DNA from 2 places in the Micromonospora sp. NPDC048868 genome. Region 2 is predicted to be linked to the other one. Evidence: riboswitches for the same ligand, from Rfam matches in the RefSeq annotation. Region 2 holds a riboswitch; the other holds the start of a gene.
The links. Region 2 has a riboswitch for thiamine pyrophosphate ahead of ACGFNF_RS02545 (ECF transporter S component). Riboswitches for the same ligand answer to the same signal wherever they lie in the genome.

Region 1: it holds a riboswitch for thiamine pyrophosphate, as region 2 does, so the genes downstream of both, thiE (thiamine phosphate synthase) here and ACGFNF_RS02545 (ECF transporter S component) in region 2, are expected to answer to the same signal.

The regions. Positions count from the first base shown of each region.
Region 1 covers NZ_JBICUN010000004.1:63,369-77,908, reverse strand. The annotation lists gene rpsM (30S ribosomal protein S13) at 130-510, shown strand; gene rpsK (30S ribosomal protein S11) at 528-935, shown strand; gene rpsD (30S ribosomal protein S4) at 950-1,576, shown strand; gene ACGFNF_RS07530 (DNA-directed RNA polymerase subunit alpha) at 1,675-2,697, shown strand; gene rplQ (50S ribosomal protein L17) at 2,732-3,292, shown strand; gene truA (tRNA pseudouridine(38-40) synthase TruA) at 3,362-4,192, shown strand; gene ACGFNF_RS07515 (P1 family peptidase) at 4,253-5,305, shown strand; gene ACGFNF_RS07510 (hypothetical protein) at 5,385-6,557, opposite strand; gene ACGFNF_RS07505 (methyltransferase) at 6,872-7,477, shown strand; gene ACGFNF_RS07500 (ABC-F family ATP-binding cassette domain-containing protein) at 7,519-9,198, shown strand; gene ACGFNF_RS07495 (aldo/keto reductase) at 9,229-10,191, shown strand; gene ACGFNF_RS07490 (DUF559 domain-containing protein) at 10,584-11,477, opposite strand; TPP riboswitch at 11,600-11,708, shown strand; gene thiE (thiamine phosphate synthase) at 11,703-12,329, shown strand; gene thiO (glycine oxidase ThiO) at 12,323-13,513, shown strand; gene thiS (sulfur carrier protein ThiS) at 13,504-13,704, shown strand; gene ACGFNF_RS07470 (thiazole synthase) at 13,709-14,479, shown strand.
Region 2 covers NZ_JBICUN010000001.1:534,662-549,201, reverse strand. The annotation lists gene gndA (NADP-dependent phosphogluconate dehydrogenase) at 1-1,024, opposite strand, end outside; gene ACGFNF_RS02560 (hypothetical protein) at 1,569-1,805, shown strand; gene ACGFNF_RS02555 (energy-coupling factor transporter transmembrane protein EcfT) at 1,875-2,675, opposite strand; gene ACGFNF_RS02550 (ABC transporter ATP-binding protein) at 2,796-4,211, opposite strand; gene ACGFNF_RS02545 (ECF transporter S component) at 4,350-4,943, opposite strand; TPP riboswitch at 5,017-5,122, opposite strand; gene ACGFNF_RS02540 (permease) at 5,323-6,324, shown strand; gene ACGFNF_RS02535 (TIGR03943 family putative permease subunit) at 6,321-7,154, shown strand; gene ACGFNF_RS02530 (alpha/beta fold hydrolase) at 7,211-8,041, shown strand; gene ACGFNF_RS02525 (SIS domain-containing protein) at 8,103-8,867, shown strand; gene ACGFNF_RS02520 (DUF6328 family protein) at 9,021-9,521, shown strand; gene ACGFNF_RS02515 (acyl-CoA dehydrogenase family protein) at 9,637-11,649, shown strand; gene ACGFNF_RS02510 (hypothetical protein) at 11,935-12,540, opposite strand; gene ACGFNF_RS02505 (transcriptional repressor) at 12,656-13,048, opposite strand; gene ACGFNF_RS02500 (metalloregulator ArsR/SmtB family transcription factor) at 13,051-13,350, opposite strand; gene ACGFNF_RS02495 (metal ABC transporter permease) at 13,394-14,260, opposite strand; gene ACGFNF_RS02490 (metal ABC transporter ATP-binding protein) at 14,262-14,540, opposite strand, start outside.

The DNA of each region.
Region 1 (14,540 bases), on a different contig from region 2:
GGAGGCCGGGGCCCGCTCGGGCAGCGACCGACCTGGTCGCCGGCGCACGACGCCGGTGACGGAACGGTCGGTAGCGGGGTGGGACGGGTCCACACCTCCGCCAGAACATCACGAGGAGTACGCCCGCACATGGCACGTCTAGTCGGCGTCGACCTCCCCCGCGAGAAGCGGATGGAGATCGCGCTCACCTACATCTTCGGCGTGGGTCGCACCCGGGCCCTGGAGACGCTCTCTGCCACCGGCATCTCGCCGGACAAGCGCGTCCGGGACCTCACGGACGAGGAGCTGGTCCAGCTCCGTAACCACATCGAGGGCAACTACAAGGTTGAAGGCGACCTGCGCCGCGAGGTCGCCGCTGACATCCGCCGCAAGGTCGAGATCGGCTGCTACGCGGGTATCCGGCACCGCCGGGGCCTGCCCGTTCGTGGCCAGCGGACCAAGACCAACGCGCGGACCCGCAAGGGCCCGAAGCGGACCGTCGCCGGCAAGAAGAAGCCCGGCAAGAAGTAATAGGAGCGCACAGACTTATGCCACCGAAGGCTCGTGCCGGAGCCGCTGTCAAGAAGGTCCGGCGCAAGGAACGCAAGAACGTCGCCCACGGGCAGGCGCACATCAAGAGCACCTTCAACAACACCATCGTGTCGATCACCGACCCGACCGGTGCGGTCATCTCCTGGGCCTCCTCGGGCCAGGTGGGCTTCAAGGGCTCCCGCAAGTCGACCCCGTTCGCCGCGCAGCTGGCCGCCGAGGCCGCGGCGCGTCGGGCGATGGAGCACGGCATGCGCAAGGTCGACGTGTTCGTCAAGGGACCCGGCTCCGGCCGGGAGACCGCCATCCGTTCGCTGCAGGCAGCCGGGCTCGAGGTCGGGCAGATCTCCGACGTCACGCCGCAGCCGCACAACGGGTGCCGTCCGCCGAAGCGTCGCCGGGTCTGAGAGGTTAGAGAGAGATGGCTCGTTACACCGGTGCTGACTGCCGCCGTTGCCGGCGGGAGAAGATGAAGCTGTTCCTCAAGGGCAGCAAGTGCGATGGTCCGAAGTGCCCGTTCGAGTCCCGGCCGTTCCCGCCCGGGCAGCACGGCCGCGGCCGCACGAAGGAGACGGAGTACCTGCTCCAGCTCCGTGAGAAGCAGAAGGCCCGCCGCGTGTACGGCGTGCTGGAGAAGCAGTTCCGCGGCTACTACGAAGAGGCCGTGGGCAAGAAGGCCAAGACCGGCGAGGTTCTCCTGCAGATCCTCGAGTCGCGGCTGGACAACGTGGTCTACCGGGCCGGCTACGCCCAGTCCCGGGACATGGCCCGCCAGCTGGTCAAGCACGGCCACTTCACCGTGAACGGCAAGAAGGTCGACATCCCGTCGTTCCGCGTCAAGGAGCACGACATCATCGAGGTCCGGGGCAAGAGCAAGGAGCTCACCCCGTTCATCGTCGCGCAGGCTCAGGCCGGCTCGAAGTCGGTTCCGGCGTGGCTGGAGGCTATCCCCAGCCAGATGAAGGTGCTCGTGCACTCGCTCCCGGCCCGCCAGGTCATCGACACGCAGGTCCAGGAGCAGCTGATCGTCGAGCTCTACTCCAAGTAGTCGGAGCTCGTTGCGGTGGCCCGCCCTTCCGGGGCGGGCCACCGGAACACTTTGTCGTGGGCGTCATATGGCGGGCGCCCCGGAAGAGAAGAGAAGACATGCTCATCAGCCAGCGACCGACTCTCTCCGAGGAGTCGATCAACGAGACCCGGTCCCGGTTCACCATCGAGCCGCTGGAGCCGGGCTTCGGGTACACCCTGGGCAACTCGCTGCGGCGCACGCTGCTGTCGTCGATCCCGGGTGCGGCGGTCACCTCGATCAAGATCGACGGCGTGCTGCACGAGTTCACCACGATCCCCGGTGTCAAGGAGGACGTGGTCGAGCTCGTCATGAACATCAAGGAGCTGTGCGTCAGCTCCGAGCACGACGAGCCGGTCAGCATGTACCTGCGCAAGCAGGGCCCGGGCGACGTGACGGCGGGCGACATCCAGCCGCCGGCCGGCGTCTCGGTGCACAACCCGGACCTGAAGCTCGCCACCCTCAACGGCAAGGGCCGGCTCGACATGGAGCTGACCGTCGAGCGGGGTCGCGGCTACGTCACGGCGGCGCAGAACAAGCAGGCCGGCGCCGAGATCGGCCGGATCCCGGTCGACTCGATCTACTCGCCGGTGCTGAAGGTGACGTACCGCGTCGAGGCGACCCGTGTCGAGCAGCGGACCGACTTCGACCGGCTGATCATCGACGTCGAGACCAAGCCGTCGATGGGCCCGCGTACCGCGCTGGCCTCCGCCGGCTCGACGCTGGTGGAGCTGTTCGGTCTGGCCCGGGAGCTGGACGAGACCGCCGAGGGCATCGACATCGGGCCGTCCCCGCAGGACGCCCAGCTCGCGGCCGACCTGGCGCTGCCGATCGAGGAGCTGGACCTGACCGTCCGCTCCTACAACTGCCTCAAGCGCGAGGGCATCAACTCCGTTGGTGAGCTCATCGGGCGTACCGAGGCCGACCTCCTCGACATCCGCAACTTCGGGCAGAAGTCGATCGACGAGGTCAAGATGAAGCTCGCCGGGATGGGTCTGGGGCTGAAGGACTCGGCCCCGAACTTCGACCCGGCGCACGTCGTGGACGCCTTCGGCGAGGCCGACTACGACACCGACGACTATCGCGAGACCGAGCAGCTCTAGTCCGCGCTGCCGCCACACCTGAGGAGCACCAAGCATGCCCACGCCCACCAAGGGCCCCCGCCTCGGCGGCAGCCCCGCGCACGAGCGGCTGATGCTGGCCAACCTGGCCACTGCGCTGTTCCAGCACGGCAAGATCAAGACCACCGAGACGAAGGCCCGGCGGCTGCGTCCGCTGGCCGAGCAGCTCATCACCAAGGCCAAGCGCGGCGACCTGGCGTCCCGCCGGCGGGTGCTGGGCGTCGTCAAGGACAAGGACGTGGTCTACGCCCTGTTCGACCAGATCGCCCCCCGGTTCGCCACCCGCAACGGTGGCTACACCCGGATCGTGAAGACCGGTCCGCGCAAGGGTGACAACGCGCCGATGGCGATCATCGAGCTGGTCGAGGAGCTTCAGGTCGCCGAGCCGAAGGCGAACAAGAAGACCGCCGCCCGCAAGGCCGCGCAGCAGGACAAGGTCGAGGCACTCGCCCCGGCCGAGGAGGCCCCGAAGTCGAACTCGGGCGACCAGGACGCCGAGGCGCCCGTGTCGGCGTCCGGCGACACCGCCGCCGCCCGCGAGGACAGCGACGAGGCCGGCGAGAACGACAAGGCCTGATCCAGGCCACCGTCGGGCCCGGCACCCCTTCGTGGGGTGCCGGGCCCGACCCGTGAGGCGGAGGTACGAGTGGACGAGCGCACCCGGCTGCGGCTGGACGTCGCGTACGACGGGTCGGGCTTCTCCGGCTGGGCCGCCCAGCCCACCCGGCGCACGGTCGCCGGGGTGCTCGTGGAGACCCTCGACCTGGTCCTCGGCGCGGGTACGGCGACCGGCCTGACCGTGGCGGGCCGCACCGACGCCGGGGTGCACGCCACCGGGCAGGTCTGCCACCTCGACCTGCCGGCCGCCGTGTGGCGGGAACACGACGGACGGCTGCTGCGCCGACTGGCCCGGCTGCTCCCCACCGACGTCCGGGTACGCGCGATGGCCGAGGTGCCCGCCGACTTCGACGCCCGGTTCTCGGCCACCTTCCGCCGCTACGAGTACCGGGTCACCGACGCCACCTGGGGTGCCGAGCCGCTGCGCCGGCACGAGATCCTGGCCTGGCCGAAGCCGCTCGACCTGGCCGCGTTGAACGCCGCCGCCGCCGGGCTGGTGGGGGAGCACGACTTCGCCGCGTACTGCCGGCGCAAGGAGAACGCCACCACGCTGCGCGAGGTGACCCGGCTGGACTGGCGGCGGGACCCGGACGGGATCCTCGTGGCCACCGTGCAGGCCGACGCGTTCTGCCAGGCGATGGTGCGCAGCCTCGTCGGCGCCATGCTGGTCGCCGGCGACGGGCGCCGGCCGGCCGAGTGGCCGGGCAGCCTGCTGGCCCGCCGGGAACGCTCCAGCGAGGTGACCGTGGCGCCGGCGCACGGGCTGACCCTGGTCGCCGTCGGCTACCCCGAGGACCCGGCCGAGTACGCCCGCCGCGCCGAGGCGACCCGGCAGCTGCGCGTACCCGTGGAGGGCTGACCGCCCGGCCCAGGCCCCGGTACCCGGCCAGCATCGTCGAGCGTCAAGGGAGTGGAAGCCGTGCAGGAACCTCGCCGTGGACGGGACCTCGGCATCGTCGTCGGGACGCTGCCGACGGGACCGCTGAACGCCGTCACCGACGTGCCCGGCGTACGGGTGGGCCACACCACGCTGGTCGAGGGGGACGGCATCCGCAGCGGGGTGACGGCGATCGTCCCGGACCAGCTGACCGACCGCCGGTCGCTGCCCGCGGGGCTGTTCGTGGGCAACGGGCACGGCAAGATGGTCGGCTCGACCCAGGTGGCCGAGCTGGGCGAGATCGAGACGCCGGTGGTGCTGACCGCGACGCTGTCGACGTTCCGGGCCGCGGACGCGCTGGTCACGTACATGCTCGGGCAGCCGGGCCGGGAGACGGTCGAGTCGCTGAACCCGGTGGTGGCGGAGACCAACGACGGGTTCCTGTCCGACATCCGGGCGCGGCCGGTGCGGGAGCAGCACGTCCTCGCGGCGCTGGCGGAGGCCCGCGGCGGACTGCCCGCGGAGGGTGCCGTCGGCGCCGGTACGGGCACGGCCGCCCTCGGCTTCAAGGCCGGCATCGGCACGTCCTCGCGGCTCGCCACGACCTCCCGGGGCGCCGTCACCGTCGGTGTGCTGGTGCAGTCCAACTTCTCCGGCCTGCTACAGGTGTGCGGGGTGCCGATCCGGCCCGAGCAGGTGGGGGTGCCTAGCCTGTCGCTGCCGGGCCGGCCGGAGCAACCGGGGAACTCCTGTGTCATCGTGGTCGCCACGGACGGCCGCCTCGACGCGCGGCAACTGGGTCGGGTGGCCCGCCGGGCCATCTTCGCCATGGCGCGGGTCGGTTCGGACTTCGCCGGCGGCAGCGGCGACTACGCCCTGGCGTTCTCCACCGCCGACACGCAGGCGCCGACGGCGCCGGAGTCCGACCTGGAGCCGGTCTTCGCGGCGGTGCTGGAGGCCACGGAGGAGGCACTGCTGAACTCGCTGTTCATGGCGCGCACCACCGTCGGCGTCAAGGGGCGGGTCAAGTACGCGGTCCCGCACGCCCGGATGCTCGACCTGTTGCGGGCACACCGGGTCGAGCTCCGGACGTAGGCGGCCGGTGGCGGGACGCGGAACGGGTACGCGGCCGTGGCCCACGTACCCGTTGCGCGCGCTCGCCGTCGCGGCCCGGTCAGTCGCCCCCGTCCTGCCTGCCGGTGTCGCTCGCGCCCCCGTCGGTCGGCTGGCCGGCCGTGCCGCCGTCCGCCCGGCGCTCCAGCACGCCCCGGTTGAGGTGCAGCTCGATCATGTCGAAGAGGATCTCCCGGGCCTTCGTGTCGCCGGACCTGATCGTCTCGCCGTCGCTGCGGGTGACCACCGCGTACGCGAGGTAGTGGCCGCGCACCTGCCAGCCGACGCGGGCCGGCGCGGTGGCGATGGCCGCGCTGTCCTCGTCGGCCGCCATGCCCCGGAACCGGCCCTCCCGCTCGTCGAGCAGCAGCCGGATCCGGTCCCGGGCGCGTTCGGCGTTGGCCCGGTCGGTCAGGTTGAACAAGCCGGTGGTGACGAGGTGGCCGCCGTCGGGCGTCCGCAGCGTGGCCCGGACCACCTGGGTGCAGCCGAGGCGGACCAGCAGGTCGGCGACCTCTCCGGTGGCCGCCACCGCGCAGGCGGCGCTGGACTGGCTCTTCAACACCTTGTAGGCGGGCTCCCCGTCCGCGACGACGAGCTGCTTGCCGGGGAAGAGTTCCTTGGCGGTCAGCGGCGCCTGGTCGGTGTCCCGCGAGTCGAGCGGCTGCGCCTCGACGTCGGCGGACTCGGCCGCCTCCGGCCGGGAGGTGGGCGTGTTCTGCGGCGTCCCGTTGCGCTCGGCCAGCAGGGCGGCGGCACCGAGGCCGCAGAGCGCCAGCAGCGCGAGGACGGCCGCGCCGCCGACCACGACCTGCCACCACCTGCCGCCGCCACCCCGCTGCGACCGCCCGGCTGAGGGCGGCGGCTCGACCGGCGCGGCCGGCGCGGCCGGCGCGATCGGCGGAGGGGGCTCGACCGGCGCGGGCGGTCGGGTCGGCGACTGCCCCTCGGCGGGCGCCCGCACGTGGGCGGACGGCGGTGGCGACACCTGCACCGCGGCGCGGACCGGCTCCGGCGCGACGGGCGGCGGCGACACCTGCGCCGCGGCCCGGACCGGCTCCGGCGCGGCGGAGGGCAGCACGACCCGGTTGGCGCGGGGCAGCGACGGCGTCGGGAAGCGGGAAGGGGAGGGGCCGGCGGGGGGAGGCGGACCAGCACCGAGCACCGGCCCGTCGGACCCGGGCTCCGGGTACTCCATGAATGCGTCCTCATCGGACTCGTACCGATACACCATGCCGCCCAGAGTAGGAGGCATTGTCCCTTTAGGTGCTAATAATAGGAAATTGTGGGCGGAGTCGTTTCGGCTCGTGCTGGGCACCGGCGCCGAGCCTGTGCCGGCGTGCCGGACCTGCCAGGGCCTCCGTCGGCGTGGCGCGCCTGGGCCGCGCCGGGCCTGCGTTGGCTGAGCCGGGGCCGCGCCGACGTGGCGAGCCTGTGCCGGGCCTGCGTTGGCTGTGCCGGGCCCGCGCCGACGTGGCGAGCCTGTGCCGGGCCGTGCCGGGTCGGGCCCGCGACGGCGTGGGCGGCGGCGGTGCGAGAATTGCCGGCGTGACCGGCGAACACTACTTCACCGCTGAACCGACGACCGCCGCCAACCCGCGCGAGGTCGAGTTCTCCGTCGCCGGCCGCGACTACACCCTGGCCTCCTCCGCCGGGGTCTTCTCCGCCGCCCGCCTCGACCCCGGCACGGCCGTGCTGCTGCGCAAGGCCGACCTGCCGGCCACCGACACCACCGGCGCCCTGCTCGACCTCGGCTGCGGCTTCGGCCCGATCACCTGCGTACTCGCGGATTCCGCCCCCACGGCGACCGTGTGGGCCGTCGACGTCAACGAACGGGCCCGGGAGCTCACCGCGGCCAACGCCGCGCGGGTCGGTGCGGCCGACCGGGTGCACGTCGCCGCGCCGGACGACGTACCCGCCGAGCTGACCTTCGCGGAGATCTGGTCCAACCCCCCGATCCACGTCGGCAAGGACGAGCTGCACGCGATCCTGCTGCGCTGGCTGCCCCGGCTCGCCCCGGACGGTGTCGCCTGGCTGGTGGTGGCCCGCTACCTCGGCGGGGACTCGTTGCAGCGCTGGCTGGTCGAGCAGGGCTGGCAGGTGGGGCGCCACGCCAGCCAGAAGGGCTACCGGGTGCTGCGGGTCACCCGGTAATTGGTTGGGCCGCCCGGCCCGTGCTCGGGCAGGATGCCGACGTGGGATACGTGGACGTGGCAGCGGTCGGGCACATCCTTCCCGACGGCCGGGAACTCTTCTCTGACGTGTCGTTCCGGGTCGGGGAGGGTGCCAAGGTGGCCCTGGTCGGGCCGAACGGCGCGGGCAAGACGACGTTGCTGCGGATGGTCGCCGGCGACCTGCCGGTGAAGACCGGCGCGATCGCGCGCGCCGGCGGGCTGGGCGTGATGCGCCAGTTCATCGGAATGATCGGCGACGAGTCGACGCTGGCCGACCTGGCCCTGTCGCTGGCCCCGCCCGCGCTGCGCGACGCCGGCCGCCGGCTGGTCGAGACCGAGGCGGCCATGCGCGCCGCCGAGGTCCGCGGCAAGTACAGCACCGCCGCCGGCAAGGCCCAGCTGGCGTACGCGGACGCGCTCGCGGCCTGGGGCGAGGTCGGCGGGTACGACGCCGAGGTGCTCTTCGACACGGTCGCCACCATCGTGCTCGGCCTGCCCTGGGAGAGCGCCCGGGAACGACCCGTCCGGACCCTGTCCGGCGGTCAGCAGAAGCGCTTCGCCCTCGAACTGCTGCTGCGCGGCCCCGACGAGGTGCTGCTCCTCGACGAGCCGGACAACTTCCTCGACGTGCCCGGCAAACGGTGGCTGGAGGGGCGGCTGCGGGAGTCGACCAAGTCGGTGCTCTACGTCTCGCACGACCGGGAGCTGCTCGCCCAGACCGCCGACCGGGTGGTCGCCGTGGAGGGTGGCAGCGCCTGGGTGCACCCGGGCGGCTTCGCGAGCTGGCACTCCGCCCGGCTGGCCCGGCACGCCCGCCTCGACGAGCTGCGCAGGCGGTGGGACGAGGAGCACCAGAAGCTGCGCGAGCTGATGCTGATGTACAAGCAGAAGGCCGCGTACAACGACGGGCTGGCGTCGCGCTACCAGGCCGCGCAGACCCGGTTGCGCAAGTTCGAGGAGGCCGGGCCGCCGCCCGTACCGCCGAAGGACCAGGACATCCGGATGCAGCTCACCGGCGGGCGGACCGGCAAGCGCGCGGTGATCTGCGAGCAGCTGGAGCTCGACGGCCTGACCTTCCCGTTCGACCTGGAGATCTGGTACGGCGACCGGGTCGCGGTGCTCGGCGCCAACGGCACGGGCAAGTCGCACTTCCTGCGGCTGCTCGCCCGGGGCGGCACCGACCCCGACCCGGCCAACGGGCCGGTCGACGGCGCCGCCGCGCTCGCGCCGGTGGTGCACGACGGGGTGGCCCGGCTCGGCGCGCGCGTGCGCCCCGGGCACTTCTCGCAGACCCACGACCGGCCGGAACTGATGACGAAGACCCTCGTCGAGATCCTCTGGCGGGGCGACGAGCACCGGACCGGCATGGACCGGCACGCCGCGATGGCGGCGCTGAGCCGGTACGAGCTGGCGGGGCAGGGCGACCAGCGCTTCGGCACGCTCTCCGGCGGTCAGCAGGCGCGCTTCCTGGTGCTGCTGCTGGAGCTGTCCGGCGCGACGCTGCTGCTGCTCGACGAGCCCACCGACAACCTCGACCTGGCCTCGGCGGAGGCGCTGGAGGCCGGGCTGACCGCGTTCGAGGGGACCGTGGTGGCGGTGACCCACGACCGCTGGTTCACCCGCACCTTCGACCGGTTCGTGCTCTTCCGGGGCGACAACGAGGTGGTGGAGACACCGGAGCCGGTCTGGGACGTGGCGTGACTCCCGCCGCCCCGGACCGGCCGGCATAGGGTGGATCTCGTGACTGAGATGAATTTCCGCCGGTTGGGCGACTCCGGGCTCGTGGTGTCCGTGGTCGGCGTCGGCTGCAACAACTTCGGCCGCAAGCTCGACCTCGACGGCACCCGGGCGGTGGTCGACGCCGCGCTCGACGCCGGGATCAACTTCTTCGACACCGCCGACATCTACGGAGAGCCGCAGGGCGGCTCCGAGGAACTGCTGGGCCAGGCGCTCAAGGGCCGGCGCGACGACGTGGTGGTGGCCACCAAGTTCGGCATGGACATGAACGGCATGAACGGCCCCGACTTCGGCGCCCGGGGCGCCCGCCGCTACATCGCCCGGGCGGTGGAGGCGTCGCTGCGTCGGCTCGGCACCGATCACATCGACCTGTACCAGATGCACGAACCCGACCCGGGCACCCCGATCGACGAGACGCTCGCCGCGCTCGACGACCTCGTCCGCGCCGGCAAGGTCCGCTACCTGGGCAACTCCAACTTCGCCGGCTGGCAGATCGCCGACGCCGACTGGGTGGCCTCGTCGAACGGACGGTCCCGGTTCATCAGCGCACAGAACCACTACAGCCTGCTGGAGCGCGGCGTCGAGGCCGAGGTGGTGCCGGCGTGCGAGCGCTTCGGCCTCGGGCTGCTGCCGTTCTTCCCGCTCGCCAACGGGCTGCTCACCGGCAAGTACAAGCGCAACGAGACCCCGCCGGCAGGCAGCCGCCTCGCCGGTGGCGGCCGGTACGCCGAACGGCTCGCCGCCGCCGACTGGGACACCATCGAGGCGATCGAGGCGTACGCCGCCGAACGGGGACTGTCGATGCTCCAGGTGGCGATCGGCGGGCTGGCCGCCCAGCCGGCGGTGACCTCGGTGATCGCCGGTGCCACCACGCCCGAGCAGGTACGCGCCAACGCGGCGGCGGGCACCTGGCAGCCCACCGACGAGGACCTCGAAGCCCTGCGCGCAACCTTCTGAGCCTCCACTCGCCCGGACACCGCAGCACTGCGGCATCGCGGGTGGTGCGCCATCGGGGGGCGGTGCGCCACCCGTCACCCCGGCGACTGCCGGCTGTGGGGTCTGTGGGTGGGTGAGTGGAACGTCATGGGTGTCACCTGGCCTCGGAGACACCCGCCATGTTCCACCGATGCCGATGCCGATGCCGATGCGGGTGCCGGTGCCGGTGCCCGAGATCGGGGGACACACCCCTACCGCACCCGTCGATGGAACGTCATGGGTGTCAAGGGGCGGCGGAGGCACCCATGGTGTTCCACCCGGCCACCCGGCCACCCGGCCACCCGGCCACCCGGCCACTCGGCCTACCTACCGGCTGCCGGGCCGGCCGGTTGCCCGTGGCCTGGCGGCGGGGGTCAGGCGGAGGGGTGGCGCTCGCGGAGGGCCTGGCTCACCAGGGCGGCGGTGCGGGTGGGGTGTCGGAGCACGTCGTCGGCGGTGAAGCGGAGGACGATCCAGCCGGCCGCGCGCAGGGCGTTCAGCCGGGCGACGTCCTGGTGGAAATGGGCGCGCTCGCGGTGGTGGTCGCCGTCGTACTCGACCGCGACACGCAGGGTCGGCCACGCCAGGTCCACCCGGCCGACGAAGCGCCCGTCGGCGTCGCGCACGTCGTGCTGGGCGATCGCGGGCGGCAATCCCGCGTCGAGCAGGAGCAGCCGTAGGCGGGTCTCCATCGGGGATTCCGCCAGCGCCAGGATCTCCCGCAGCAGGGGCAGGCCGGGCCAGCCCGGCCGCGCGTCGGCGTACGCGCGTAGTGCGGGGAGCTTCACCACCCGGCGGTGCAGCAGCGCGTCGACGGCGACCAGGGCCTCGTCCCGAGGGGCCTGGCGGCCCAGGTCGAAGGCGGTGCGCAGGGGAGTGGTGACGGGCAGCCCGCCGAGGCGGGTGCGATCGGAATCCGGCACCACCGACCGGTGCACCCGAAGACGTGGGTGGGCGCGCATCCGCGCGGCGCGTGGCAGCAGCACGGTGACCGGCGCGTCCCGGCGGAGCAGGTCGACGCCCCACAGGTACGCGGCGCTGCGGCCGGCGATCGCCCCGCCGACCGGCAGCGACAGCGCGACCGCGTCGCACCACATCCGGTGGTCGTCCGCGCGGTAGCCGTCACGGTGCACGTGGACGTCGGGCAGGAGGCGCCGCCAGGATGGCCCGCGCAGCATCGTCCAGGTCAGGAGGCCGTCGGCGATGGCGGCGCTGGCCCGGAACGGCAGGAAGGCCAGGCGGGGTGGAACCCGGGCGGCGGAGGGCATCCGGACAGCGTCGCGTGACGGGACGGTCACCCGCCGCCCCGTCCCTCGGGTTCGGGCGGTCGATGTGAAATCCGCGTCCCGACCTTGGCGGATCCGGCGATCCGTCGTACGGTGACACCCGCAAGTGACCCACGGGAGCCCGGTGGACCGGGCTGAGAGGGGGGCTGTGAGCCCCCGACCGTCGAACCTGATCCGGGTAATGCCGGCGCAGGGAGGAGTGTTGCCGTGCCGTCCCTCGGGCGACTGCATCTCATCACCGACACCCGACCCGGGCGGGACCCGCTCACCGTGCTGCGGGCCGCCCTTGCGGTGGCCCGCGCGGAACTGGTCGTGCAGGTCCGGGTGGAGGACGACGCCACCGACCGGGAGGCGTACGACCTGACCCGTCGGGTGGTCGCGCTCTGTGCCCCGTACGACGTCACCTGCCTGGTGAACGACCGGCTGCACGTGGCGCTGGCGGCGGGTGCCGCAGGTGGGCACGTCGGCGCGGACGACCTGCCGGTGGGGGCGGCCCGCGGGGTGCTCGGCGCGACCGCCGTGCTCGGTGCCACGGCCCGCGAGCCGGGGACGGCTGCCGAGGCGGTCGCCGCCGGGGCCAGCTACCTGGGCGTGGGCCCCTGCCACGCCACCGGCACCAAGGCGGGGCTGCCGGCGCCGATCGGCCCGGCCGGGGTACGCGCCGTCGCCGACGCCGTGGACGTGCCCGTCGTCGCGATCGGCGGCGTGACCGCCGCGAAGGTGCCCGCGCTGCTGGCCGCCGGGGCGTACGGGGTGGCGGTGGTGGGGGCCCTCTCCGGGGCGGCGGATCCGGGTCGGGCGACGGCGGAGCTGCTGGGAGCGCTGGGGTGCTGAACCGACCGGACGTCGCCGTGGTGGGGGCGGGACCGGTCGGGCTGGCGATCGCCTGGCGCTGCGCGCAGCGCGGACTGCGGGTCGTCGTGCACGATCCCGCCCCGGGCTCCGGCGCGTCCCACGTCGCCGCCGGGATGCTCGCCCCGGTCGCCGAGGCGTACTTCGGCGAGCACGAGCTGACCGGGCTGCTGACCGCCTCCGCCGCCCGCTGGCCGGCCTTCGCCGCCGAGCTGACCGCCGCCACGGGCGTGGACGCCGGCTACCGGACCGAGGGCACCCTGATGGTCGGGCTGACCGCCGACGACCTGGCCGAGGCGCGCCGGCTGTGGGCGTACCAGCAGGGGATCGGGCTGCCGGTGACGCCGCTGCGCCCCTCGGCGCTGCGGGACCGCGAGCCGGCGCTGGCGCCCCGGGTGCGCGGCGGCGCGCTCGCCGGAACCGACCACCAGGTCGACCCGCGCCGGCTCGTGCCCGCGCTGCGCACAGCCGCCGAGCGGGCCGGCGCCACGCTGGTGCCCGCCGCCGTGCGCTCCCTGTCCGACGTGGACGCCGCAGTCACCGTGGTCGCGGCCGGCTGCGGCGCGGCGGTCCTGACGGGGCTGCCCGTGCGGCCGGTGAAGGGGCAGGTGGTCCGGCTCCGCGCGCCCGGCGGCGGCGCGCCGGGCTTCCGGCACGTCATCCGGGGGTACGCCGACGGCGAGCACGTCTACCTCGTGCCCCGCGCCGACGGGGAGGTGGTGGTGGGCGCGACCGTCGAGGAGCGCTCCGACACCGACGTGTCCGCCGGGGCGGTGCTGCGCCTGCTCCGCGCCGCCGTCGACCTGCTGCCGGAGCTGGCCGAGTACGACCTGGTGGAGGCGCTCGCCGGCCTGCGCCCCGGCACCCCCGACAACGCCCCGATCCTCGGCCCGCTGCCCGGCCGGCCCGGCGTGCTCGCCGCCACCGGACACCACCGGCACGGCATCGTGCTCACCCCGGTCACCGCCGACCTGATCGCCGAGCTGGTCGTCACGGGTGTGGCGGACCCACTGCTCGCCCCCTTCACCCCGGCCCGGTTTCCGCCGCCGGTCACGCCGTCGCCGGTGGCCGGGGCGATGCGGGCGGCCGGTGGGGAACCGGGCGTCATGGCCGCCGATGGTCGGTCCGGCCCCCTGTCGTCCGAGGAGGAGCACACGTGGAACTGACGGTGAACGGTGCCGGGCGCAGCCTGCCCGGCGGCTCGACCGTGGCGGACCTGGTCCGCGCGGTCACCGACCAGCAGCGCGGCCTCGCCGTCGCGGTCAACGGGGAGGTGGTGCCGCGTACGGGCTGGCCGGCGACCGTGCTGCGCGACGGCGACCGCGTCGAGGTGCTCAGCGCCGCCCAGGGCGGGTGACACGGTGAGCTTCGACCTGGGCGGCGTGAGCTTCACGTCCCGGCTGATCCTCGGCACCGGCGGCGCGGCCAACCTGCGCGTGCTGGAGGACGCCATCCGTGCCTCCGGCACCGAACTCGTCACCCTGGCCCTGCGCCGCGTCGACACCGCCCCCGGCACCGCCGGCGGGCTGCTGGACCTGCTGGACCGGTGCGGCGTACGGCTGCTGCCGAACACCGCCGGCTGCTACACGGCGGGCGAGGCGGTCAAGGTGGCGCACCTGGCCCGGGAGGCGTTCGGCACGGACTGGGTGAAGCTGGAGGTGATCGGCGACGAGCGCACGCTGCTGCCCGACGGGGTGGAGCTGCTGCGCGCCGCCGAGGAACTCGTCGACGACGGGTTCGTGGTGCTGCCGTACACGTCGGACGACCCGATCCTGGCCCGCCGGCTGGCCGACGTCGGCTGCGCGGCGGTGATGCCGGCGGGCGCGCCGATCGGCTCCGGCCTGGGCGTGTCGAACCCGCACCACATCCGGCTGATCCGGCAGGGCGTCGACGTGCCGGTGATCCTGGACGCCGGCATCGGCACCGCCTCGGACGCCGCGCTGGCCATGGAGCTGGGCTGCGACGCGGTGCTGCTCGCCAGCGCCGTCACCCGCGCCGCCGACCCGGTGGCGATGGCCACCGCGATGCGGTACGCGGTCGAGGCGGGCCGGCTCGCGTACGGGGCGGGTCGGATCGCCCGCCGCTTCCACGCGCTCGCCTCCACCCCGGACGAGGGACGGCCGGACCTGTGACCCACCCCGCCCCCGCCCCCGCCCCCGGCCCCGGTTCCGCTTCGCCCCCGGGTGCCGCGCC
Region 2 (14,540 bases):
AGCCCTGCGCGTACGCGACGATCTTCGAGGCGAGCAGGGCGCGGCGGACGTCCTCGACGAAGGCGTCGGGGTCCTCGACCCGCCCGGTCGCGCCCGCCTCCGGAAACGCCTGCCGGGCCGCCTCGCGCTGGTCGGCGTGCCCGGACAGCGAGCGGGCGAAGGTCGCCTCGGCGATGCCGGTGATGGGGATGCCCAGGTCGAGCGCGCTCTGCACCGTCCAGCGACCGGTGCCCTTCTGCTCGGCGCGGTCCAGCACGACGTCCACGAACGCCCGCCCGGTGGCCGCGTCGGTGTGCGCCAGCACGTCGGCGGTGATCTCGATCAGGAAGGACTCCAGCTCGCCGGAGTTCCAGCCACGGAAGATCTCCGCGATCTCCGCCGGCTGCGCGCCCAGTCCGGCCCGCAGCAGGTCGTACGCCTCCGCGATGAGCTGCATGTCGGCGTACTCGATGCCGTTGTGCACCATCTTGACGAAGTGCCCGGCGCCGTCCGGCCCGATGTGCCGGCAGCACGGCACCCCGTCCACCTGGGCGGCGATCCGCTCGAAGATCGGCCCGAGCGTGCGGTACGACTCCGCGGATCCGCCCGGCATGATGCTCGGGCCGCGCAGGGCGCCCTCCTCGCCACCGGAGACGCCGGTGCCGACGAAGTGCAGGCCGTGGGCCCGTAGCGCCTCCTCCCGCCGGCGGGTGTCGGCGAAGTGCGCGTTGCCGCAGTCCACGACGATGTCGCCCGCGTCGAGCAGCGGGACCAGCTCGTCGACCACGGCGTCGGTGGGGCCGCCCGCCTTGACCATCACGATGACCGCGCGGGGCCGCTCCAGCGACGCGACGAAGTCGGCCATCGACTCGGCGGGCAGGAACGTCCCCTCGTCCCCGTGCTCCGCGACGAGGCTGCGGGTGCGCTCCGGCGACCGGTTGTGCACCGCCACGGCGAGACCGTTGCGGGCCAGGTTGCGGGCCAGGTTCCGGCCCATCACCGCCAGCCCGGTCACACCGATCCGTGCCGTCGCCCGCCCGGCCATCCGTCCGCCCTCCGCCGTCGACACCCGCCGGTGCGACCGTATCGCCGGGCGGGGGGTCCCGGAGGCATGTCGGGCACCCCGTCACCGCCACGTGGCGGTCGCCCCGAAGGGCGCGAGGGCCTGCCGACGATCCCGCGCCGGGCGGCCTCCCCGGGCCGTGACCGGCCAGCCGAGATCCTGCGCCGGAGGGCCTCCGCGAGGCGCGACCGGCCGACCCGCCGGGCTGCCTCCGTGGGGACGCGGCCGGCCGGTCCCGGACCCCGCCGGTAATTCGGCTGCGCGCGGACCGGTCGGGCGGCTAGCGTGTGGGCATGCGCAACTGACGCCCCACTTCCGAGCCGACCCGCCGCATCGCCGCGGGTCCGCGTGCTCCCGGGCGTCCGCATTCCGCACCTGCCGTCGAACGGCGGTGTTCCTCGTGGTCGATCCCGGGCAGCTGTCCCGATCCCGCCCGACCGTCGCGTGACGGTCGCCGAACGAGACGGGCCCCGGTCACCGGACGTCGCTCCGGTGCGGCAGGGCCCGCAGACCGAGGAGGCACCGGATGCCCGCCAGGCGCAACCCGAAGAAGTCCCGTACCACCGTCCCCACGCCGTCCGTCGCGGACCTGACGCCCGTCAACCTCGACGAGGTGGCGGTCGCGCCGGTCGTGCCGGCGCTGCCGGTCGACCGGCCAGCGGCGCCGAAGGCCGGTCCGCCGGTCTCCGGCGCCGGCCGCTCCGGCGCGCTGCGCGGCCAGAAGGCCGGGCAGGCCCGCCGGTACGCCTTCCGGCGCAGCTGACGGTGCCGGTCGGGTGGAGTCGTCGTCACGGCGACTCCACCCGGCCCGCCCGCCGACCAGCGGGCGGCGTCAGCCGATCAGCGGGCGGAAGGTGCCGAGCAGCACGCTGACGGTCAGCGCGGCCCCGGCGAGCACCGCCGCGCCGGCGATCAGCAGGCCGTCGGCGGCGACGAAGCGCTGTCGCCGGGCGACGGTGCGCGGGACCCCGGCGTCGAAGCCCCGGGCGTCCATCGCCACGGCCAGCCGGGTGCCCCGGCGGATCGCCCCGACGAGCAGCGCGAAGGCCGTCGACACGAACAGCCGCAGCTTCGCCAGGGGATTACGGCCGGCCTCGACCCCCCGGGCGCGACGCGCCATGGAGATCATCTGCCACTCCTGCCCGAGCAGCGGCACGAGCCGGAACGCGGCCAGCGCCCCGATGGCGAACCGGGCCGGCGCCTTCGCGTTCTGGATCAGCGCGTCCGCCAGGTCGGTCGGGTCGGTGGTGGCGAAGACGATCACGCCGGGCAGCGCCACCGCGAACATGCGCAGCACCAGGCCGAGCGCGGTGAGCAGCACCCCGGAGGTGACCACCACCGGGCCGGCCTCGACCAGCACCCGGCCGGAGCGCTCGGCGGCGAAGAGCACCAGCGTCACCACCACGCCGACCGCGCCGACGAGCAGTGGCCAGGCCCGCCGCGCCAACACCCGGAAACGGACCCCGAACAGCGGCAGCAGGGCCAACTCGACGGCGATCGCGATGGCCGGGGCCACCGGGTCCAGGGTGGCGATCAGGATGAACGAGAACACCAGCGCCGCAGCGAGCTTGGCCACCGGGTTGCGCCGGGCCAGCAACGCCTCCGGCGCGGCGACCGGCTCGAAACTGATCACGCCCGCTCCAGGGTGGGGCGGCGGTCCGGGTGGGTGACCGGTGCGGCGTTCGGGCTGGTCACGGTCGCTCCAGGGTGAGGCGGCGATCCGGGTGGGTGACCGGTGCGGCGTTCGGGCCGGTCACGGGCGCTCCAGGGTGAGGCGGCGATCTGCCAGGGCGGCGACGAACTCCGGGTCGTGGGTGACGGCGACCAGGCCGTGCCCGGCGTCGCGCAGCTCGGCGAAGAGGTCCACCAGCTCCAGCCAGGTCCGCCGGTCCTGACCGAAGGTCGGTTCGTCGCAGATGAGCAGGCGGGGCGCGGTGGCCAGGGCGGTCGCCACGCTCAGCCGCCGCGCCTCCCCGCCGGAGAGGGTGTACGGGTTGGCGGCGGCGAGTTTCGTCAACCGCAGCCGGGACAGCAGGGTGTCGACGGTGGCGTGGACCGCCGCCTCGGGCTGGCCGGTGCGGCGCGGGCCGAGCGCCAGCTCGTCGAAGACGGTGTTGGTGACGAACTGGTGCTCCGGGTCCTGGAAGACCGAGCCGATCCGGCGGGCCAGCGCCGGGGCGCGCCAGCGGTGTGGGGGCGTGCGGGCGTCGTCACCGGCCAGTGCCGTCGTCGCCGCGATCCGGCCGGCCCCGGGCTTGAGCAGCCCGCCCAGCAGCAGGGCGAGGGTCGACTTGCCGGCCCCGTTGGGCCCGACGACGGCGAGCGCCTCGCCGGCGCGTACCGCCAGGTCGACGGGGGCCAGCCGGGGCGGCAGGCCGAGTCGGTCGGCGGTGAGCAACACGTCGCCGGGCGGCGCAGTCGCGTGGCGGGGCGGTACCGGGCGGCCGGGCACCCAGACGCCCTCGTCGGCGAGCGCGTCGCCGTGCATACCGAAAACGGACTCGGGCGTGCCGTCGGCGCGGACGCCGCCGCCGGGTTCGAGCACGACCACGCGGTCGACCAGGGGCAACGCCTCGGCGACGCGGTGTTCGACCAGGATCAGCGTGGTGTCGGCGTCGAGCGCGCCGGCCACCGCCGCCCGGATCAGCGCCGCGCCGGTCGGGTCGAGGTTGGCGGTCGGCTCGTCGAGCAGCAGCAGGCCGGGGCGCAGGGCCAGCACCCCGGCCAGGGCGAGCCGCTGCTGCTCGCCGCCGGAGAGCGCGGCGGTGGGGCGGTCCCGGGGGTACGGGAAGCCGACCCGGGTCAGCGCCTCGTCGACGCGGGGCCAGATCTCCCCGGCGGGTGTGCCGCGGTTCTCCAGCCCGAACGCCACGTCGTCGCCGCTGCGGGCCATCACGAGCTGGGTTTCCGGGTCCTGGAAGACGATGCCCACCCGCTCCCGGCCCTTGCGGGGGTCGAGCCCGTCGATCTCGACGGTGCCCTCCTGCTCGCCCGAGTCCTCGGGCAGCAGCCCGGCCAGCGCGGCGAGCAGCGTGCTCTTGCCGGCCCCGGAGGGCCCCAGCAGCAGCACCCGCTCCCCGGCTTCCACGCGCAGGTCCACCCCGCGCACGGCCCAGGCCCGCCGCCCGGCGTGCCGCCACCCGAACCCCCGCAACGTCACCGCCCCCACGCCGCCCCCTTCCTTCCTGCCTGCCCGCGGGCGTTGATCATGAGGTTGTTGTCGTTCGGCACGGCGTGTCGTGGCAACAACTTCATGATCAACGCGGCCGGGTCGTGGGTGGGTGGGGTGGGTGCGTGGGGGTGGGGGTCAGATTGGGGTGCGGTCTCGGGCGGCGGGGAAGCGGTCCAGGGCGCCCGTGGTGGCCAGGGCGCGGGTCAGGGCCCAGCCGCCGGCGCCCGCGACGATCGTGGCGCTGACGATGGTGAGCAGGGCGTAGGGGATCCGGTAGCTGCCCAGGGCGTACTCGCTGTTCCAGACGAAGAAGTCGAACAGGGCCGCGCCGAGGCCGGTCAGCGCGCCCGCGATCAGCGCGGTGGGCAGCCGGAACGAGCGGTACCGGAACGCGGCGAAGGCCAACTCGGCGCCGAGCCCCTGGATCAGGCCCTGGACGATGGTGACGCCGCCCCACTCCGAGCCGAGCAGCGCGGAGACCGTCGCCGCCACCGCCTCGCAGAAGAGCGCCGCGCCGGGCTTGCGGATCACCAGACCGCCGAGGACGGCCGGGACCAGCCAGACGCCGTACATGATCGCCTGGCTGGCGGGGAAGAACGCGAACGCCGGGTCGACGGCCCGCCACAGCAGGCCCCAGGCCCAGAAGATGACGCCGAAGGCCACCGCGATCACGGCCGCGACGACGACGTCGACGGTACGCCAGCGGGTGGCGGTGTTGTTGTCTCGCATGATTGCTCCCAGTCCCGAACGAGAACCAGGAGAAGACGCACGCCGCGCCCGGAACGTGCCGGACGTCGACGCGGCTGGAGGTCGACCGAACTCCCTGCGCTGGCATTACCCAGATCAGGTTCGAGGGTCTGCGGGCGGTGCCCGCACTCTCAGCGCTGTGCGCTCCCCTGTCGGATGTGAAGTTGTGGCCCGACGCTAACACCTTTGAAGATCATCGGGCAAAGTGATCTTTCCGCAGCTCACCAGCGCAGTCGATCGACGGCGTCGATTCCGGCCCGGTACTCTCGGGCGGCCACTGGGAATCCGGCAGAGGGACACGTACGTGACATCCGAGGCTGACCGCCGCGCGCCGGACGGGTCGCACCCGGGCGCGGTGGGCGTGGCCGCTCCAGGCGTACGCGAGGAGAAGCCGGCGGCGCCCCGCGGCCCGGACCGGCGGGTCGGGTCGGTGGAGGTCCTCGCCGGCCTGCTGATCCTGCTGGTCGTCTTCCGCGAGCCGCTCGCCCGGGCCCTCTCCGCGCCCCGGTTGCAGACCTGGACCACCGTCTTCGTCTCGGTCATGGTGCAGGCGGTGCCGTTCCTGGTCTTCGGGGTGCTGCTCTCCGCGGTGATCGCCGTCTTCGTGCCCCGGTCGTTCTGGGCCCGGGCGCTGCCGCGGCACCCCGCGCTCGCGGTGCCGGTGGCCAGCGCGGCCGGCGTGGTGCTGCCCGGCTGCGAGTGTGGGGCGGTGCCGATCGCCGGGTCGCTGATCCGGCGCGGGGTCACCCCGGCCGCCGCGTTGGCGTTCCTGCTCGCCGCCCCGGCGATCAACCCGATCGTGCTGACCGCCACCGCCGTGGCCTTCCCCGACGACCCGGCGATGGTCCTCGGGCGGGCCGTCGCGAGCCTGCTCGTGGCGATGGTCATGGGCTGGCTGTGGCTGCGCCTCGGCCGGGCCGACTGGATCCGGCTGCCGCGCCGGCCGGAGCTGGACGGCGGCCCGCGCGGGCGGGCGTTCTGGGGGGCGGTCCGGCACGACGTCACGCACGCCGGCGGCTTCCTGGTCATCGGCGCGGCGGCCGCCGCCACGATCAACGTCGTGGTGCCGGAGCGCTGGTTGCAGACGCTCGCCGACGAGCCGGTGCTGTCGGTGCTCGCGCTGGCCGTGCTCGCCGTGCTGCTCTCCCTCTGCTCCGAGGCGGACGCCTTCGTCGCCGCCTCGCTGTCGCAGTTCTCGCTGACCTCCCGACTGGTCTTCCTGGTGGTGGGGCCGATGGTCGACCTCAAGCTCATCTCGATGCAGGCCGGCGTCTTCGGCCGGCGGTTCGCGCTGCGGTTCGCCCCGACCACCTTCGCGGTGGCCGTCACCGTGGCCGCCGCGACCGGGGCGGTGCTGCTGTGAACCGGCAGGCGCAGGCGGTCGTCCTGCTGCTGCTCGGCGGCGCGGTGGTCCGCGCCAGCCTCACCGACCTGCACCTGCGCTACGTCAAGGAGGGTCTGCGGCCCTTCCTGATCGCCGCCGGCCTGCTGCTGGTGGCCGCCGCGGTCATGACCCTCTTCTACGAGCTGCGCCCGCTCCTGCGACGCACGCCCGCCGGCGACCACGACGGCCCGGCCGGTGGATGGCGGCCCCGGCGCGCACCCGGCCCCGACGCTCCCGGCGATGGCGACGACGGGCACGAGGGCGACGGCGGGCACGGCGACGACGACGGGCATGACGGGCACGGGCACCGCGAGCCGCGGGTCGGCTGGCTGCTGATCCTGCCCGTGCTGGGCCTGCTGCTGGTCGCCCCGCCGGCCCTGGGCTCGTACGCGGCCGGTCAGGCCGGCACCGCCGTCACCACCCGGCAGCAGCCGTCCGACTATCCGCCGCTGCCCGCCGGCGACCCCGTGCGGGTGACCGTGCTCGACTACGCCTCCCGGGCCCTGTTCGACCGGGGCACCTCGATCGGCGAGCGCCGGGTCCAGCTGACCGGCTTCGTCACCACCGGCCCCGACGGCCGGCCGCTGCTGGCCCGGATGGTGCTCTCCTGCTGTGCCGCCGACGGGCGGCCGGTCAAGCTGGGCCTGACCGGCGCGGCCCCCGACGGGCTCGCCGACGACACCTGGATCGAGGTGACGGGCCGCTACAGCGACCGCATCGCCCGCGACCCGGTCAACGACGCCGAGATTCCCTACCTGGACGTGGAGTCCTGGCGGCAGGTGCCCGTCCCCCGGCAACAGTACGAGTGACAGGTGGGCCCGGCAGTCCCGGGCGGCCAGGTGCGGCGCTGGGTAGGCTCACGATCATGCGGATCGAGGCCCGGGGGTTCACGTTCGACGTCCGCGTCGGCGGACCGGAGGGCGGCACGCCCGTCCTGCTGCTGCACGGCTTCCCCCAGCACGGCGGGGAGTTCGACGACGTGGTGCCCGCGCTGCACGCCGCGGGCCTGCGCACGTACGCGCCGGACCAGCGCGGCTACTCGCCGGGCGCGCGGCCCGAGGCGGTCGAGGCGTACCGGCTGCCGGAGCTGGTCGCCGACGCGGTGGGCCTACTCGACGCGCTGGGCGTCGACGCGGCGCACCTGGTGGGGCACGACTGGGGCGCGGTCGTGGCCTGGGCCGTCGCGGCCCACCATCCCGAGTGGGTCCGCACGCTGACCGCGGTCTCCGTGCCGCACCCCGCCGCCATGGCGTGGGCGCTGACCGAGGACGCGGGGCAGAAGGCGCGCTCGGCGTACATGACGGTGTTCCGCAAGCCGGGCACGGCGGAGAAGGCGCTGCTGGTGCTGGGCGCGACCGGGCTGCGCCGGATGCTGCACGGGGTCGGCGACGACGCGCGGGTGGCCGCGTACGCGGACCCGATGCGCGAGCCGGGCGCGCTGACCGCCGCCCTGAACTGGTACCGCGCGATGTCCCGCCGGGACCTGGCCGCCATCGGGCCGGTGGCGGTGCCGACCACGTACGTGTGGAGCGGTCGCGACATCGCGATCGGCCGGACCGCCGCCGAGGCGTGCGCCGAGCACGTGACCGCCGACTACCGCTTCGTCGAGCTGCCCCGGGTGAGCCACTGGATCCCCGACGAGGCGCCCGCCGCGCTGGCCGAGGCGATCCTGGCCCGGGTGCACGACCCGGTCTGACCTTCCCCCGCGACGACACCGGGCCGGCGGACGCCGGGCCCACCCCTCACGGAGGTACGACATGGACCGAGCAGACACGACGGTGAAGGCCGAGGACTTCCTGGCCGTGGTGACCGACACGATGCACCGGGTCGCCGAGAGCCAGCGCGAGGCGGTGGGGCGGGCCGCCGACCTGATCGCCGAGGCGGTACGCGCCGACGGCGTGGTCCACGCGTTCGGCACCGGTCACTCCGAGGCGCTGGCCATGGAGATCGCCGGGCGGGCCGGCGGGCTGGTCCCGACGAACCGCATCGCCCTGCGGGACCTGGTGCTGCTCGGCGGCGCCCCGGTCGACGTGCTCGGGCCGCTGCTGGAGCGGGACCCGGCGGTGGCGCACCGCCTCTACGAGCTGGCCCCGGTCGGCCCCCGGGACGTCTTCGTGCTCGCCTCCAACTCGGGCGTGAACGGCGCGATGGTGGAGTTCGCGTCGCTGGTCAGGGAGAAGGGCCACGGGCTCGTTGCGATCACCTCGGCGCAGCACTCCGGGCAGATGACCTCGCGCCATCCGTCGGGACGCAAGCTCGCCGACTTCGCCGACGTGGTGCTCGACAACGGCGCCCCGTACGGCGACGCGACGCTGCCACTGCCCGGCGGGGGCGCGGTCGGCGCGGTCTCGTCGATCACCGCGGCGCTGCTGGCGCAGCAGATCACGGTCGAGGTGGTGGCGCGGCTGCTGGCGGCGGGGGAGCGGCCCCCGGTCTACCTGTCGGCCAACATCGCCGGGGGCGACGAGCACAACAACGCCCTCGAGGCCCGGTACGCGGGCCGGATCCGCCGCGGCTCCTGACGCCTCGTGGCTACGGTCGGCCGCCTGACGATCGACAGGGAACCGGCGCGTCAGACAGTGACGTGAGTCGGTTTCGCGCGTCGACGGGTGGGGCATCAGCGATGCTGCCGCCGGCCGCCCCCGCCGGCAGTACCGTCTGACCGGAGGTAGCGCGTGTCCAAGGAAACCGAGAAGCAGCGCTGGCAGCGCAACTTCGCCGACCTGCTCCAGGAGCTTCGGGTCGCCCAGACCGGCGTGCAGATCCTCTTCGCGTTCCTGCTCACCCTGCCGTTCAGCAACGGCTTCACCCGTACGAGTGGCTTCCAGAAGGACGTCTACATCGTCGCGTTGCTGGCTGCTGCCGCCGCCACCGCGATGATCATCTCTCCGGTGGCGTTCCACCGTGCGCTGTTCCGGCAGGGCCGCAAGCCGGAGCTGGTCCGCTTCGCCCACCGGATGGCCAGCGGCGGGCTCGCCTTCATGCTGATCTCGATGGTCAGCGCGGTGCTGCTGATCACCGACTTCGTGCTGGACCGGAGCATCGCCCTGGTGCTCAGCGGCCTCACCGGCCTCTGGTTCCTCACCTTCTGGGTGTTCCTGCCGTTCTCCCGGCGCAACTGGGGCGAGGACGACGACGATGACGACGACGATGATCCCCGGTCCCTGAGCGACTGACTGACGTCGACACGACTCGATATTTACCGAACGCTACCCCTGGGTAACACCCGGGGGTAGCGTGCTTCTTGTCGCGCACGTTGACGCATCCGGACCGAGGTTCGAGGGGGCCGCCGTGACCACGACACACAACAGCCGACCCGCACCCGACGGATCAGGCGACGACCGACCGCCGGCCGGTGCCGCCGGACCGCTGCCGACGGAGGCCGGCCAGGTCTCCGAGAAGGAGGCCCGCCAGGTCGCCGAGGCGGCCCGGGAGTCCTCCTGGGACCGTCCCAGCTTCGGCAAGGAACTCTTCCTCGGCCGGTTCCGGCTCGACCTGATCAACCCCTGGCCGCGCTCCGACCCGGCGGACGTCGCCCGCGCCGACGAGTTCCTCGGCCGGTTCCGCGAGTTCCTCGCCTCCGACGTGGACGGTGCCGCGATCGAACGGGACGCGTCCATCCCGGACGAGGTGTTCCAGGGAATGGCCCGGCTCGGCGCGTTCGGCATGAAGATCGACCGGTCGTACGGCGGGCTCGGGCTCAGCAACCTGCACTACTGCCGGGCGCTCATGCTGGCCGGCTCGGTCAGCCCGGCGATCGGCGCGCTGCTCTCGGCGCACCAGTCGATCGGGGTGCCGCAGCCGCTGAAGATGTTCGGCACCGCCGAGCAGAAGCAGCGCTTCCTGCCCCGGCTCGCCGCCGGTGAGGTCTCCGCGTTCCTGCTCACCGAACCGGACGTCGGCTCCGACCCGGCCCGGCTGGCCACCACCGCCGAGCCCACGCCCGACGGCACCGGCTACCGCCTCAACGGCGTGAAGCTGTGGGCCACCAACGGCACCGTCGCCTCCCTGCTCGTGGTGATGGCCCGGGTGCCCGCCGCCGAGGGGCGGCGCGGCGGGATCACCGCCTTCGTCGTCGAGGGCGACAGCGAGGGCATCACGGTCGAACGGCGCAACGCCTTCATCGGCCTGCGCGGCCTGGAGAACAGCCTGACCCGCTTCCACGACGTCCTCGTGCCGAAGGAGAACGTCATCGGTGGCGAGGGCAAGGGCCTGAAGATCGCGCTGACCACCCTGAACACCGGGCGGCTGTCGCTGCCGGCGATGTGTGTCGGCGCCGGCAAGTGGGCGCTGAACGTGGCCCGGGAGTGGGCCGCCGACCGGGTGCAGTGGGGCCGGCCCGTGGGCGAGCACGAGGCGGTGGCCCAGAAGCTGTCCTTCATCGCCGCGACGACGTACGGCATGGAGACCATGCTGGACCTCTGCTGCCTGCTCGCCGACGACGACCGTAACGACATCCGGATCGAGGCGGCGCTGGTCAAGCTCTACGCCAGCGAGATGGCCTGGAAGATCGCCGACGAGCTGGTGCAGATCCGGGGCGGTCGCGGCTACGAGACGGCCGACTCCCTCGCCGCGCGGGGCGAGCGGCCGGCCGCCGTCGAGCAGCTGCTGCGCGACCTGCGGATCAACCGCATCTTCGAGGGCTCCACCGAGATCATGCACCTGCTCATCGCCCGGGAGGCGGTCGACGCGCACCTGTCGGTCGCCGGCGACATCATCGACCCGGACGCCGGGCTCGGCCGCAAGGCGAAGGCCGGGGCGCGGGCCGGCGCCTTCTACGCGAAGTGGCTGCCCACCCTCGCCGTCGGCAGGGGACAGCGCCCGTCGGCGTACGCCGAGTTCGGCCCGCTCGCCGGCCACCTGCGGCAGGTGGAGCGCGCCTCGCGCAAGCTGGCCCGCTCGACGTTCTACGCGATGTCCCGCTGGCAGGGCAAGATGGAGCGCAAGCAGGCGTTCCTCGGCCGGGTGGTGGACATCGGCGCGGAGCTGTTCGCGATGTCCGCGGTCTGCGTGCGCGCCTACGCCGAGCGGGACACCCGCCCCGAGAACGTCGAGCTGGCCGACCTGTTCTGCCGGCAGGCCCGGGTGCGCGTCGACGCGCTCTTCGCCGCCCTGTGGGACAACACCGACTCCGTCGACACGGCCGCCGCGAAGCGGATCCTGGCGGGGCGCTACGCCGCCCTGGAGGACGGCGTGCTCACCCCCGCCGACGACCTGCCCTGGGTGGCCCCCTGGTCGCCGGGCCCGTCCACCGCCGACGACACCCGCCGCCGCATCCCACCCCCGCCCCCACCCTCCTCCTGACCAGCCCTCCCCGCCCCCGTACCCAGGCGTCGATCATGCAGTTGTGGCGCCCCACGAAAGGCGCGAAAGCGGCCGTTCCAGGCACCACAACTGCATGATCGCCCGGCCGAGTCGGGCCGAGTCGGGCCGAGTCGGGCCGAGCCGAGCCGGGCCGAGCCGGGCCGAGCCGGGCCGGGGCGGGCCGAGCTGGGGCGAGCCGGGCCGGGGCGGGCCGGGGCGAGCCGGGCCGAGCTGGGGCGAGCCAGGGGCGGGCCGGGGCGAGCCGGGGCAGGGTGGGGCAGGGGGTCAGCGGCTTGGGCGTAGGCCGAGGTGGCGTAGTTCCAGGGCGGCGAGGGCGTCGACGGTGGCGTCGTCGCCGCGCCGCCACGACTCGGCCACGTCGGGGGCGATCCGGGTCAGTCGCCCCAGGGGCTGGGTGGCCAGCGCGCGCAGGGCGAGCAGGTCCCGGCCGGCGGGCGCGGCGGCCAGCTTCGCGGCCGAGCCGGCGCGGCGCATCCAGCGCACCCGCAGCGGCAGCCAGCCGAAGAGCACCAGGCCGAGCGGGAAGACCAGCACGGCGACGGCCAGCGCGAGGGCGAGCTGGTCGACCAGTTCCTGCTGGTCGCGTCCCGCCTCGGCCAGCCCCCGGGCGGCGGTGGCGGCCCGCTCGAACGGCGCGGTCAGCTCGTCGCCGACCAGCGGCACCCGGCCGACCTTGCCGCCGGCGTCGGCCAGGTTGTCGGCCAGGCCGCCGCCGGCGCCCTCCAGCTTCTGTCCGGGTACGGCGAGCTTCTGGACCAGGTCGTGCAGCCACAGCGCGCCACGGATCGCGCCGTACACCCAGGCGACGACGAGCAGGTCGGTGATCAACTGTCGGACGGCGGTCGGGAAACGATCGGCGTAGATCTTCACGCCGGACAGCGTGCCACGTGCGCGGGCCCCTGGCACGGCGCGAACGACGGCACTCAGCCCGGCGAACGGCGGGCGCCGACGCAACGGGACCCGGCGCACGGCGCTACGGGCGGGGTCAGCTCGCGCAGGCCGGGCAGGTGCCGAAGATCTCCAGGGTGTGGCTGACGTCGGCGTAGCCGTGCTTCGCCGCCACCCGCTCGGCCCAGCTCTCCACCGTCGGCCCCGCCACCTCCACGGTGCGGCCGCAGGTGCGGCAGACCAGGTGGTGGTGGTGGCCCTCGCTGCACCGGCGGTAGAGGTGCTCGCCGCCCGGCGGGCGCATCACGTCGATCTCGCCCGTGTCGGCGAGCCCCTGGAGCGTGCGGTAGACGGTGGTCAGCCCGACCCGCTCGCCGCGCTCGCGCAGCATCGCGTGCAGCTCCTGCGCGCTGTGGAAGCCCTCCAGCTCGCCGAGCAGCGCGCTCACCGCCGAGCGCTGCCGGGTGTTGCGGACAGTGGAACCCGCCATGATCATGATCCCTCCCCGGCGTGGCTCACCGCGTCGGCCACGATGTGTGCGACGTGCTCGTCGACCAGCGCGTACGCGATCTCGCGACCCCGCCGGGAGCCGCGCACCACGCCGGCGCCCCGCAGCACCCGCAGGTGCTGGGAGACCAGCGGCTGGGCGGCGCCGAGCTTGTCGACCAGCTCGTGCACGCAGCGCTCGCCCTCGGCGAGCTCGCTGACGATGGCCAGCCGGATCGGTGCCGAGAGGGCACGCAACAGCTCGCTCGCGCCCTCGAAGGCGTCGTAGCCTGATCCGTCGGTCACCCTGTAACGGTAACCAATCCCACCGACACGGCGCTGACCAGGATCAGTGGAGCACGACCTCGTGCGGCTCCGGCGCGGGCGCGGCGGCGGGGGTGCGCCGCCGGCGCAGCATCCGCCACGCCGCGCCGAGGACCGCGACCACCCCGAACGAGGCGATCGCCATCAGCACCACCGAGGCGCCGGGGGCGGTGTCGGCGTTTGCGGCCACCCAGACGCCGGAGCCGGCGGCGAAGAGCCCGAGCGCCATCGCCGCCGCCATCGTGCTGCGGAACCCCCTGGTCACCTGCTGCGCGGTGGCCACCGGCACCACCATCAGCGCGCTGATCAGCAGCACCCCGACGGCCCGCATGGCGATCGTCACCGTGACGGCGGTGGCCACGGCGAGCAGCAGGTTGAGCGTGCGCACCGGCAGGCCTGAGACGCGGGCGTACTCCTCGTCGTGGCAGACCGCGAAGAGGGCCGGGCGCAGCGCCAGCATGGTCACTCCGATCGCGACGCCGAGCACCGCGATGGTGGTCAGGTCCTGCGGGGAGATCGTGGTCAGCGACCCGAACAGGTAGGCGTTGAGGTTGGCGCTGGTGCTGTCGGAGAGCCCGACCAGCGTCACGCCGCCGGCGATGCCGCCGTAGAAGAGCAGGGCCAGAGCCAGGTCGCCGGAGGTGCGCCCGCGGGCGCGGACCAGCTCGATGGTGATCGCGCCGGCGGTCGCCACGGCCACCGCGACCAGCACGGGGGAGCGGTTGAGCAGCAGGCCCGCGCCGACGCCGGTGAGCGCCACGTGCCCGACCCCGTCGCCGATCAGGGCGAGCTTCCGCTGCACCAGGTAGATGCCGAGCGCCGGGGCGGCCAGGCCGATGATCAGCGCGCCGATCAGGGCCCGCTGCATGTAGGGGTACTGGAAGAGTTCCATCTCAGCTGCTCCACAGCCCGGCGGGCTCGTCGGGACCGTGCGGGTGCACGTGGTCGTGGTCGGGCTCCGCGTGGTGGCCGGCGGGCTCGGGCACCGCGCCGTCGTGGCAGATCCCACCCTGGTGTACGACGACCGCCCGGCTGATCAGCGGCCGCAGCGGCCCGAGCTCGTGGGCCACCAGCAGCACCGTGCCGCCACCGGCGACGAAGGCGTGCAGCGCGCCGGCGAACGCCTCCTGGCTGGCGGCGTCGACCCCGGCGGTCGGCTCGTCGAGGACGAG